One region of the Paenibacillus rhizolycopersici genome, then DNA from elsewhere that is predicted to be linked to it. Evidence: a T-box and tRNA genes for the amino acid it is inferred to sense, from the RefSeq annotation. Region 1 holds a T-box; the other holds one or more tRNA genes.

Region 1 (5,574 bases):
CAGCCCTTATGCCTCGGCATTCAGAGGCTCTCCGGTTCGCATGGACGGAGGTATGATACCCACGATCTATTAAGGGCCAGCTCGACCCGAAAAGCAAAACAAACTCGCGGCCTCATCGCCGCGAGTTTGTTTGTGTGCAAGCAGCCAGTATATTTATATTATTTCTTTGTTTGTTTCTTCATCACTTGATCCAGGCTGGCTTGAACTTGCGTCTGAATGGAAATCAGCGCTTTATCCAATGTCTTTTTGTTATTCAAAACCTGCTTTATCTCGCTGGTTACGATAATCGAATACTTTTGATTGTCAAAGGGAATCCCCTTCGGTTCAAGACGCGGCGGAGAGTCTAAGTTGGGTTTCAGTTTATAGAAGGCATCCAAACGATGTTCTTGATATTCTTGGCTATCCTCCTAAAGTTCGATTAATCGCATAGCGCAGTTGAACGACGCCGCTGCCCAGAGGCCTGCAGTCTAATAGTTGCACTTGCTTAAATCGATAGTTGTCTTTGTCGATTAAGAGATTTAACCCTCTGCCTTCCAATATGGGTGCTACATTGAAAATTACTTCGTCTACAAGTCCTTGCCCCAGGAATGAATTGAGGACATCAGCGCCGCCGCTAATAAGAGCGGTCTGATTGCCCTTTTCCTGCAGTTAACCCAAGGCTTCCTCTGGCGATCTCACAACCTTTACGCCCGGTATTTCCGTGGCGCTCTTAGAAACAACAACGATATCGATATCGGCAAAAGGCCCTGGTCCACCGCTGCCTCGCATTCCTTCGAAGGTCCGACGCCCGACAATGAAATTTCCTGCAGCTTTGGCGTGTGTAAAGAAGTCGTCCAACGCTTCTTTTCTCGGCGGATTTTCGGGGCCGGATTGTGCATAATTTCCATTGGCGGTTAAGGTTGCCCATAGAATGGTTTTCATTGTCTTATTCCTCCTCATATTCGTTTCGATCATGTTCGGATAGCGGCTGACACCCGCGGTAAGGTAGCCACCGGTCGGTGAACGGGTCTCTGCAGGGTCTAATTCAAACGGTCTAATCAAGTTGATCTTCCTTCCTAACGAAATGCCCAACATGTTTTCCCGCCCTTGCTTCACATCTTAATTGATCTGTGTTACATTTGAAAAGTAGTTACATTTAAGTGCAATAGTTTCAAAAAATGAACTATGGAGTGGTAAACGTGATGGATCGATCATGCCCTGGTACTGTTGAGCCTATCTTAGAAATCTTGGATGGCAAGTGGATGCTTCTTCTCTTATTCGAACTGTTCAACGGGAATCGACGTTTTGGCGAGTTACGTCGTAAACTGCAACCGATTAGTCCGAAAACTTTGACAGATCGCTTGCGACTGTTAGAGGAAAAAGGAATCGTCACGCGTACTCTTTACCCAGGCATACCGCTGCATGTCGAATATGACCTTACCGAGAGCGGGAAGGCGCTGCAACCGATTTTTGAGGCGATGTGGACGTGGACTCAGGAGCATGGCTCATATCTGCGGAATAAGACGATTGAGAAATGAGGCGCTCCATGTTTTTGGCGCTGCACATTTGATGATTATTCAACCTGTCGAAACGGCAGGTTTTTTGCATAGATAAACAAAGAAGCCCATTACCTACAAAATTTGCGGATAAAAAGCATCCGAATGAGGGTGATGGGCTCAATTAAATTTTCCTAAGCACTACACTACATTAGACTGACGGCGGGTGTTATACGAACGGGCAGTTTAGCGTGGCAGCCGACCAACAAAGTAGTTGCATAATCTCAATTTTTGGAAGGAAAGTTCTATTCTTTCGCGAATTCAATAGACATGTCTATATCTTCATAGAAAGGTGATTATGCATGAACCAAAGACCATCAGAAGAAGAATACGCCGGTGACGCCGGCGCGTATATCCGGTTGGTGCCGGAAGGCAACATCATTGACATTCTGCTCGCTCAGGAAAAGCAAATGACTGAGCTACTGTCATCGTTGACCGAAAGCCAGAGCGTCTATCGGTATGCGGAGGGGAAATGGATGCTGAAAGAAGTCGTGGGCCACATCGCAGACAGTGAACGCGTCATGACCTACCGCCTGCTCCAATTTGCAAGAGGGGATCAGACGCCGCTGCCCGGTTTCGATCAGGAATTGTTCATTCCTCCTTTCGGAAGCTGGACAACGGCGCAATTGGCCGAAGACTACCGGGCCGTACGGCAATCGACGATCACACTGCTGCGAGGGTTACCGACGGAGGCATGGTCCCGCAAGGGCACAGCCAACAACGTAAGCATTACGGCGCGTGCGCTCGCTTACGGCATTGCAGGACACGAGCTTCATCACATGGGGGTTATCCGAAATCGTTACTTGAGTTAGTCGTCCGGAGGATTGGGACGGAAGCTACGTGGACAACGCGGCTTCCGTCCTTACTTTAGGGCACTCTTCTCGCCTCTTTCATAGACTGATATGAAGAGAGGGCAAGACGTGTTGAAAAAACAGCAGCGATTGGTTCACCGATGAAGTTCTTAATAAAGATAATTTTAACAACAAAAAAACAACTCCCTTCTGGATTAAATATCCAATAGGTGTTGTCTATTGATTCAAAACCGTAAAATAAGAATCGAGACGACAGGATTTGAACCTGCGACCTCTTGCTCCCGAAGCAAGCGCTCTACCAAGCTGAGCCACGTCTCGTCAGTTGTAGTACTTATTTTTATGGGGGAAACATTAATAAATTATACTCTCTTGAGCGAAACTGTAAAGAGGGTTACGGGTGAAAAAATTGCGAACGAAGGGCAATCGTTCCGACATTGACGATCCGTGGCATTATTTTATATAATGATTGATAATCCAATTCTATATTGTGGAACTTTGAAGAGGAATAGTAATTTGAATTCCGCCATCCAGAGAGCCGGCGTTTGGTGCAAGCCGGTTGGGGAATGCAGACGAACTCGCCTTGGAGTTATGATGCGCAAATCATCATCGTTTTGCCCGCGTTAAGGGTCCAAAGGGAGCTAGGACAAAGCATGTCCGATGCTAACTAGGGTGGTACCACGGGAAACTTCCTCTCGTCCCTAGCGATTATACGCTACGGGTCGGGAGGTTTTTTTGTTAAAGGTAGTTCAAAAAGTCAACTTTTGGCCCACATCTTAATTTGGTATTTCAAGGAGGATTTTGAATTATGGCGGACCACAACGTGCCCCATGACGTTTACCGAGCCCAGGCCATCGAACCGAAATGGCAGGCTTACTGGGATCAGCATCACACTTTCAAAACGCGGGAAGAGTCGGGCAAACCGAAGTTTTATGCGCTTGACATGTTCCCTTATCCATCGGGGGCCGGTCTTCACGTCGGCCATCCGGAAGGTTACACGGCCACGGATATCGTCTCCCGCTTCAAACGGATGCGCGGTTACAACGTACTCCATCCGATGGGCTGGGATGCCTTCGGACTGCCGGCGGAGCAACATGCGCTTGATACAGGCGAGCATCCGCGGGACATTACGGTTAAGAATATCAACAATTTCCGGCGCCAAATCAAGTCGCTGGGTTTCTCCTACGATTGGGACCGCGAGATCAGCACGACCGATCCGGATTATTACAAATGGACGCAATGGATTTTTATCCAGCTGTATAAGAAAGGGTTGGCCTATGTAGCCGAAGTTCCGGTGAACTGGTGCCCGGCACTGGGAACGGTCTTGGCGAACGAAGAGGTCATTGACGGCAAGAGCGAGCGCGGCGGTCATCCGGTTATTCGCAAACCGATGCGCCAATGGGTGCTGAAGATTACCGAATTCGCCGAGCGGCTGCTTGAAGACCTTGAGGAGCTGGACTGGTCGGAAAGCATCAAGGATATGCAGCGCAACTGGATCGGGAAATCCGAAGGGGCTGAGGTCGTATTCGAGATTGAAGGCCGGAATGACTCTCTGACGGTCTTCACGACGCGCCCGGACACGCTGTTTGGAGCCACCTATGCGGTGTTAGCGCCGGAGCATGAATTGGTCCAAACCATCACGACGGATGCCCAGCGCGAAGCGGTGCAGGCTTACCAAGACCAAGCAGCGCGCAAGAGCGACTTGGAGCGCACCGATTTGGCGAAGGAGAAAACTGGGGTATTCACCGGCGCTTATGCGATCAATCCGGCGAACGGCGCGAAGCTGCCGATCTGGATTGCCGACTACGTGCTCGCAGGTTACGGTACGGGTGCCATCATGGCAGTACCGGGGCATGACGAGCGCGATTACGAATTCGCCAAGCAATTTGATCTGCCGATCATTGAGGTGGTCGCAGGCGGCGATCTGGCGAAGGAAGCTTATACGGGAGAAGGAGAACATGTGAACTCCGGCTTCCTGAACGGGCTGGGGAAAGAGGAAGGGATCAAGAAAATGATTACCTGGCTCGAAGAGAACGGCAAAGGCCGCGGCAAAGTGACTTACCGATTGCGCGACTGGTTGTTCAGCCGCCAGCGGTATTGGGGGGAGCCGATCCCGATCCTGCATCTGGAGGACGGCACGATGAAGCCGGTACCGGAGGATCAGCTCCCGCTTGTCCTGCCGGATGTCGACGCCATCAAACCGTCGGGTACTGGAGAGTCGCCGCTCGCGAACGTCACCGACTGGGTTAACACGGTTGATCCGGAAACCGGTAAACCGGCTCGCCGCGAGACCAACACGATGCCGCAATGGGCCGGCAGCTGCTGGTATTACCTGCGCTATATCGATCCGCATAATGACAACGAGCTGTGCTCGAAAGAGAAGCAGGAGGAATGGCTTCCGGTTGACCTGTATATCGGTGGGGCCGAGCATGCGGTGCTTCACCTGCTCTACGCTCGGTTCTGGCACAAAGTCCTGTACGATCTAGGCGTCGTCTCGACCAAGGAACCGTTCCATAAGCTGGTGAACCAAGGGATGATTCTCGGCACCAATAACGAGAAAATGAGTAAATCCCGCGGCAACGTCATCAATCCGGACGAGATTGTGGGCGAATACGGAGCGGACACGCTGCGCGTCTATGAAATGTTCATGGGGCCGCTGGAAGCGACCAAGCCTTGGAACGCTAGCGGCGTGGATGGCATTCACCGCTTCTTGTCCCGTGTTTGGCGTCTGTTCGTCGCCGAGGACGGCAGCCTGAATTCGAAAATTACGACGGACGGGGGCAGCGACGAATTTAAACGTACCTGGCACAAGACGATCAAGAAAGTGACGGAGGATTTTGAGAACCTGCGTTTCAACACGGCGATCAGTCAGTTGATGATCTTCGTCAACGAGGCCTACAAAACAGATGCCGTGCCGAAAGCGGCGGCGGAAAACTTCGTACAGCTGCTGTCCCCGCTGGCTCCGCATTTGGCGGAAGAACTCTGGGAACGGCTGGGCCATACCGGTACGATTACGTATGAATCATGGCCAGCGTACGACGAGGCTTGGACCGTTGAAGCCGAGGTGGAAATCGTGGTGCAGGTGAATGGTAAAATCGTCGAACGCACGAAAATTTCCAAGGACTTGGATCAGGCAGCGATGCAGGAACATAGCTTAAGCCTGCCGAGCGTGCAGCAGGCCGTGGCTGGGAAGACGATTCGCAAAGTCGTTGCCGTACCGGGCAAACTGG
Region 2 (5,574 bases), on a different contig from region 1:
ACCTCACGATGTACCGGTTCAAGATGGCTAAACTTTGGCTGCGCGAAACGGAAATGCCCGTCAAGGAAATCGCGGCCAAGCTCCGCTACAACAACTCGCAGAATTTCATCCGCTCCTTCCGCAAAGTGGAGGGAATGACGCCGGGGCAGTTCAGGGAGACCGCCGCAACACATTTGCCGGGTAAGGTTCGGGAAACGATCTAGGTCTCTGACAACGCTTCTTGCGCTACTCGAACACAAAACGCCGCGACTAGTCCTGCTAGGCGGCGTTTTCCATGATTATCCCGTATGCTCAGGTGATAGATTCTCTGCCCCTGGTTTGGTATATTTATTCGAAATCTTGCAGCACCACTTTACCCACCGAACGTCCCGTTTCCAGCATCGCATGGGCTTTTCGCAGATTAGCCGCATCAATCGGAGTTAGCTTTTCGGCCACCGTCGTGCGGATAATCCCCCGGTCCACCAAGCCTGCCAGCTCGTTCAGAAGCTTATGCTGCTCGATCATATCAGCCGTTCCGAACATCGGACGGGTAAACATCAGCTCCCATACGAAAGTGACGCTTTTGTCTTTCAGCATTGTCAGATCAAGTCGTTCGTCCGTCTCGACGATCGAGCAGATTTTCCCCTGCGGCGCAATCGCGTCCGCCATGTTCTTCCAGTGCTTCTCGGTACTGTTCAGGCAGAAGATATAATCTACATTCGCAAAGCCAAGTGCCTTCAACTGAGGAACGAATTCTTCGTAATGGTTGAGGATATGATCGGCGCCAAGTTCCTTTGCCCATGCTGCCGATTCCGGACGGGAGGCGGTGCCGATCACCGTAAGCCCCGCATATTTGGCCAATTGGGTCGCGATCGAGCCAACGCCGCCAGCGGCCCCGATGATCAGAATCGTTTTCCCGGAGTTAGCGTCTTCGACGGAAGAAAGGCCCAGACGGTGGAACAATCCTTCCCAAGCGGTGATCGAAGTCAAGGGCAACGCTGCTGCCTGCGCAAAGTCCAGCGTGCTCGGCTTCAGGCCGACGATCCGCTCGTCAACGAGATGGAATTCACTATTTCCGCCCGGCCGCGTGATGCTCCCGGCATAATACACTTCATCTCCTGGTTTAAAAAGCGTGCAATCCGGTCCCGTCTGCTCAACAACGCCGGCCACGTCCCAACCGAGCACTCTTGGCTTGCTTTCCGTCCGGTTCTTTGGCCCCCGTACCTTCACATCTACCGGATTGACGGAGATCGCATGAACCCGGACTAGCAAGTCTTGGCCAGTTGGCGTAGGCTTCTCGATCTCCACATCCAGTAGGCTATCAGGATCATTGATGGGTAAATACTTGGTTAAACCGACTGCTTTCATCTTGTTTCCAGACATTCGATTTCCTCCTTTGGAATTCGTGGATCTTATGTCCGTAAGTATATCGTTATGGAAACCTTTCCGTAAGTACGCACATTCGTGTTATATAGTATCCTTTTTTATACTTATAAAGATTACTTTAAAGGAATAGAAATATACTCGCTGTATTCCGATCTCACCTGTTCGGGGTCCTTATCTTTCGATTCGATATAAAACTGCATGATCTCAAAAGCAGCTTCGAGCTGTCCCCGGTTCTCTTCCGAAGTGAACATACGTACACCCGGAGGCAGCAGTTCCGCACAGCCACTCGTACAAAAGGCGGTCAACTCCAGATCCAGCCCTCGGGAAACGTGAGCCACGAAAGCACCAACGAATTCATTCAGTACCACTCCGCAACCGCCTTGATGCCTCGCCAAAAAATCCGGCAAGCGGTCCGCATTGTCTGCCGTCAGTACGAAAACCGATTCTTCGTTGAGCTGAGCCGCGTCAACAATGGCCTTCACCGTACCCTTGTTAGCAAGTGTATCCAACACAAGAAAGGGCCGTCCACCTCGATCGGCCGTTTGCTCTCTCCATAACTCGAACGCTTGTCGATAATCTATCACGACCTTGTGAAACAAAGGATCATCGATATGGCTATCCAGCAGCACGATCGGTACCCCGATGCTGAAGTGGATCGAGATATCCCGGAACGTTTCCTTCTTCACGCCGGCCAACAGCACCCCGTCTACTTCCCGTTGACGGATGATTTCCGGAGTTGGCTTCTCAGCGTCCATCCCCAGGACGAGCAGGTGATAGCCTGCCTGTTTGCAGAGCTCGTCCATTCGTTCGGCCAGCATGCCGTAATATAGCTTCTTCCATAACCCGTCTTGCTCGCTGCGGCTGAAGAGCAAGGCCACCATACCGGACTTACCGCGGACAAGCGAACGTGCCGTTAGACTTGGGATATAATTCAGCTTGTCAGCGGCTTCGAGCACCCGGCAACGCGTCTCGTCCGTGATCTTCTGATTGTCCACCTTATTCAGAATATAGCTGACCGTCGCCACCGATACCTTCGCTTCACGGGCGATGTCTTTCATCGTCGTTTTTTTCACAGTAAGTCCTCCCACTCCTCTACGATGAACTGAAGGCGAACCGGCGTCGAGGTATTAAACCGTCTATTCGTATCTCTTCGTTCATGAAAACCAAAGCCCCTTGATACTTTCACATCAAATGCCAAATCTCTTGGCAGCAAAAAACATCCCTGATAAAAGCCGTCCCGAACTTTCGGAATTTCGAATCCTGCATGGATTCGAGCGTCTGTCGGAGTTGTCGGCGGAACGGTCACGCTGATTTCAACCCGCACGTCATCTGGCAATTCCGGGACGATCTCGAAGCTCGTCGATCCGGTAAGGTCACGATAACGTACCGCCACCTTGGCCTTCCCTTCGATTCGCGGAGTGACCCTGCCGTTAGAGTCAACCGTTAAAACCTCCGGACGATCCACCGTATAGTCGGCTGCCAGCAAATTCATTTGGAAGCCGGTGTCGTAAGTCACCTTCGGATTCAACTGCCCTTGGAGGCCCTGCAGCCCGATTGTCCCTCTAGCAGCCAATTGCAGGTTATGAGGACGTCCAATCTCGCCGAACAGATACAACAACGGGCAATGCAACCGCCCCGCCCAATCCGCCTGGGAATGGCCGGCCGTCTCATCGAGCAAGAACATCAGATCTTCCCCTGGCTTAAAGCCGACCTCAATCAGTTCGTCGACGAATGCCCGTACATGTCGGGGCATGATTAGCCCTTCCGCTCCGCCGACATCGACCCAAACCCGCAGCTCCGCCGGCTTAACCGGGAAGGAGTGATATAGTTTTTGCTCACGAAGCGGTTCCTGTTTGTTCGTATCGCCTCCTTGTTCATTCACTACTGTATGCACCAGGAATGGCGACATGATCGCCACCTGACCAAAGACATCCGGTCTGCGAAACGCGATATGATACGAGACAATTCCGCCCGCGGACGAACCGATTAATGCGGTATGCTCCCGATCCTTCAAAGTGAGAAATCTGCCGTCGATCATCGGTTTCAATTCCTCAATGAGAAACCGTTCGTACAGCTCACCCTTGCAGGATGCGTGGAACGCTTCGCTTACGCTCGGATGCTTGTGAAAATATTCGGATGCCCGTTGATCCGAAATCGAGGAGACGGCTACGATAATCACTTCTCTCATTTGGCCTTTCCTGCTTAGCCGATCTGCCGTCAGATGCATCTCCCACGAGCCTCCCATCCCATCCGATGCAAACATATGCTGTCCGTCCTGTGCATAAAGCACCGGATACCGGCGATTCATTGCTTCTTCATAAGAAGGAGGCAAATAGACGTAAATATCCCGTTTGTTGTTCAACAGCTTGGAGTAAACGTTGGAAAGTGTGATGATTTCGGCGCTCATTCGATAACCATCCTCCTATGGGTCAATACCACTTAATCGTTTAAGTTAAGTTGATATTAGTTCAGCCTTCAACTTTTGTCAACGAGATCCGCTACGTACAAAAAACAAAAAAGCTCTTCATTCGCCGTAGGCGAATCAAGAGCTTTCTATGGATAAATCGATGCGGTCGAGAGGACTCGAACCTCCACGGGGGGTTAGCCCACACGGACCTGAACCGTGCGCGTCTGCCAATTCCGCCACGACCGCAAAATGGTTATCGTGCAAAAATCATATTTTGCAGCGACAAGATAGATCATACCATGCGCTGCATAGAGAAGTCAATGTAAAACTTTCAAGATACACCCTTGATTAAAAACACGAGCCTGGGGTATGATAAGAACATAAGTTCGCATAAAGAGGTGTTGACCTATGGCCGTTCCCGGCATTAAGGAAGAGGAACTATCCCTCATTAAGAGCGCGTTACTGCTTGGTTTTTTGCAAAAAGTGTTTCAACGCGATGCCCGAATTCTCGAACAAAGCGGGCTGCTGAAGAGCCCCGAAGCTTACGTCGACCTCATCCGCGGCGGCGAACGTCGCGTTGCGCTTGTTCTATCGGAAATACACGGTAAATTCCGCGAGCGGAACATCGAAATCGAGCGGATCCACCAGGATGAGAACGGGATTCAGGCCGAATACCGCTGCCGAGGGTATCACGGGAAGATGCGGATATTGTGGGCTGGCCTACAAAGGGAGGTGTCCTCCCGGATGCGCGCATATTTGACTGGCAGTACCCCAGCGCCTAGCTCACCCCGGGAGCGAACAGACAAAAGGAACCTCAAGGCGCATCCGCTTCCTTAAGGTTCCCTTCTCCGGATAAATCTATTGAACTGGCGGGACGCTCAACGCTTCCTGCACCCGAGTGACGCCTTGGGATAACGCATTCCCGGCCAAGGCAGCCGAAGCGACGGCGACCGTCTCGAGAATCTCCGCATCGGTCGCCCCCTTGGACTTCGCCTCCTCGGCATGGTAGAACGTGCAAATTTCGTTGTTCGTCGAAAGCGCGACCCCAAGGGCAATCAACTGCTTCGTCTTGGCATCCAGTGTACCACTCGAGAGGCTTTCGCCGGTAAACGTATGGTACGCTTCGGTTACCTTCGGCAGGGCTTCCCCGAATCGGTTAATTTCGTCCTTGTAAGCTCGTATTTTCTCGCTGACCTGCGACATGCGAAACATCCTTTCCTAGCTATTGTACCCGCACTTATACGATGTCCCGCCCGGTCAAAAATATGCTTAATCCACCGGCGAAATCCGTGGCTCCTTCGCAGGCTGGTAAATGTAATTACGATCGAGCTTGACCACGTTGCGGTTCGGTTTGCGGACCAACACATGCGTGTCGTCCCAAGCCACTACAATCCCCCGCACGTCGTTCTCCGGAATACCGTCGCGTACGACGCGAACCTTTTCTCCGGACAGCCGGTATTGGTCCAATGTTTCGTCTGAAATCATACGAATACGTCCACCTCCTGGATTTCATTATACAATAGTTGGGGGTTAGGTCCATGATGAGCCTGCTCCGTGCAAAAAAAGCCCCGCCGGCGAACCAGCGGGACTTCGTGATGACTTATGGATGCCTAAAGCAACCGGTGCGGTACCGGATCTAGATCTGGCCGCATACGGAAACCGTACAGTTCCCTCTTATCGAGAAGCATGTTCTCGGCTGTCATTCGTTTCGAACCAGAAATCAAGCACTTTCGCCGACATGACTCTCTGTTCCAAATACCCTACCTGTTGCGGACTGAACTGTTCCTTCCAGGGCACATCAA

What was found. A T-box is a leader RNA that pairs with one kind of tRNA and senses whether it is charged. The one in region 1 lies ahead of leuS (leucine--tRNA ligase), so its partner is inferred to be a tRNA-Leu.
Region 2: it encodes a tRNA-Leu, which carries the amino acid that the T-box ahead of leuS (leucine--tRNA ligase) is inferred to sense. The anticodon was not compared.

What each region holds. Positions count from the first base shown of each region.
Region 1 is NZ_JADCNN020000003.1:177,735-183,308, reverse strand. It holds gene IM700_RS04660 (SDR family NAD(P)-dependent oxidoreductase) at 1-73, shown strand, start outside; gene IM700_RS23070 (dihydrofolate reductase family protein) at 400-648, opposite strand; gene IM700_RS23065 (hypothetical protein) at 649-921, opposite strand; gene IM700_RS04650 (winged helix-turn-helix transcriptional regulator) at 1,158-1,517, shown strand; gene IM700_RS04645 (DinB family protein) at 1,838-2,347, shown strand; tRNA gene IM700_RS04640 (tRNA-Pro) at 2,592-2,665, opposite strand; T-box leader at 2,834-3,050, shown strand; gene leuS (leucine--tRNA ligase) at 3,153-5,574, shown strand, end outside.
Region 2 is NZ_JADCNN020000004.1:266,332-271,905, forward strand. It holds gene IM700_RS06635 (helix-turn-helix domain-containing protein) at 1-203, shown strand, start outside; gene IM700_RS06640 (zinc-binding alcohol dehydrogenase family protein) at 328-1,362, opposite strand; gene IM700_RS06645 (LacI family DNA-binding transcriptional regulator) at 1,479-2,438, opposite strand; gene IM700_RS06650 (alpha/beta hydrolase) at 2,435-3,772, opposite strand; tRNA gene IM700_RS06655 (tRNA-Leu) at 3,934-4,018, opposite strand; gene IM700_RS06660 (YhjD family protein) at 4,181-4,609, shown strand; gene IM700_RS06665 (carboxymuconolactone decarboxylase family protein) at 4,631-4,975, opposite strand; gene IM700_RS06670 (hypothetical protein) at 5,042-5,257, opposite strand; gene IM700_RS06675 (hypothetical protein) at 5,447-5,574, opposite strand, start outside.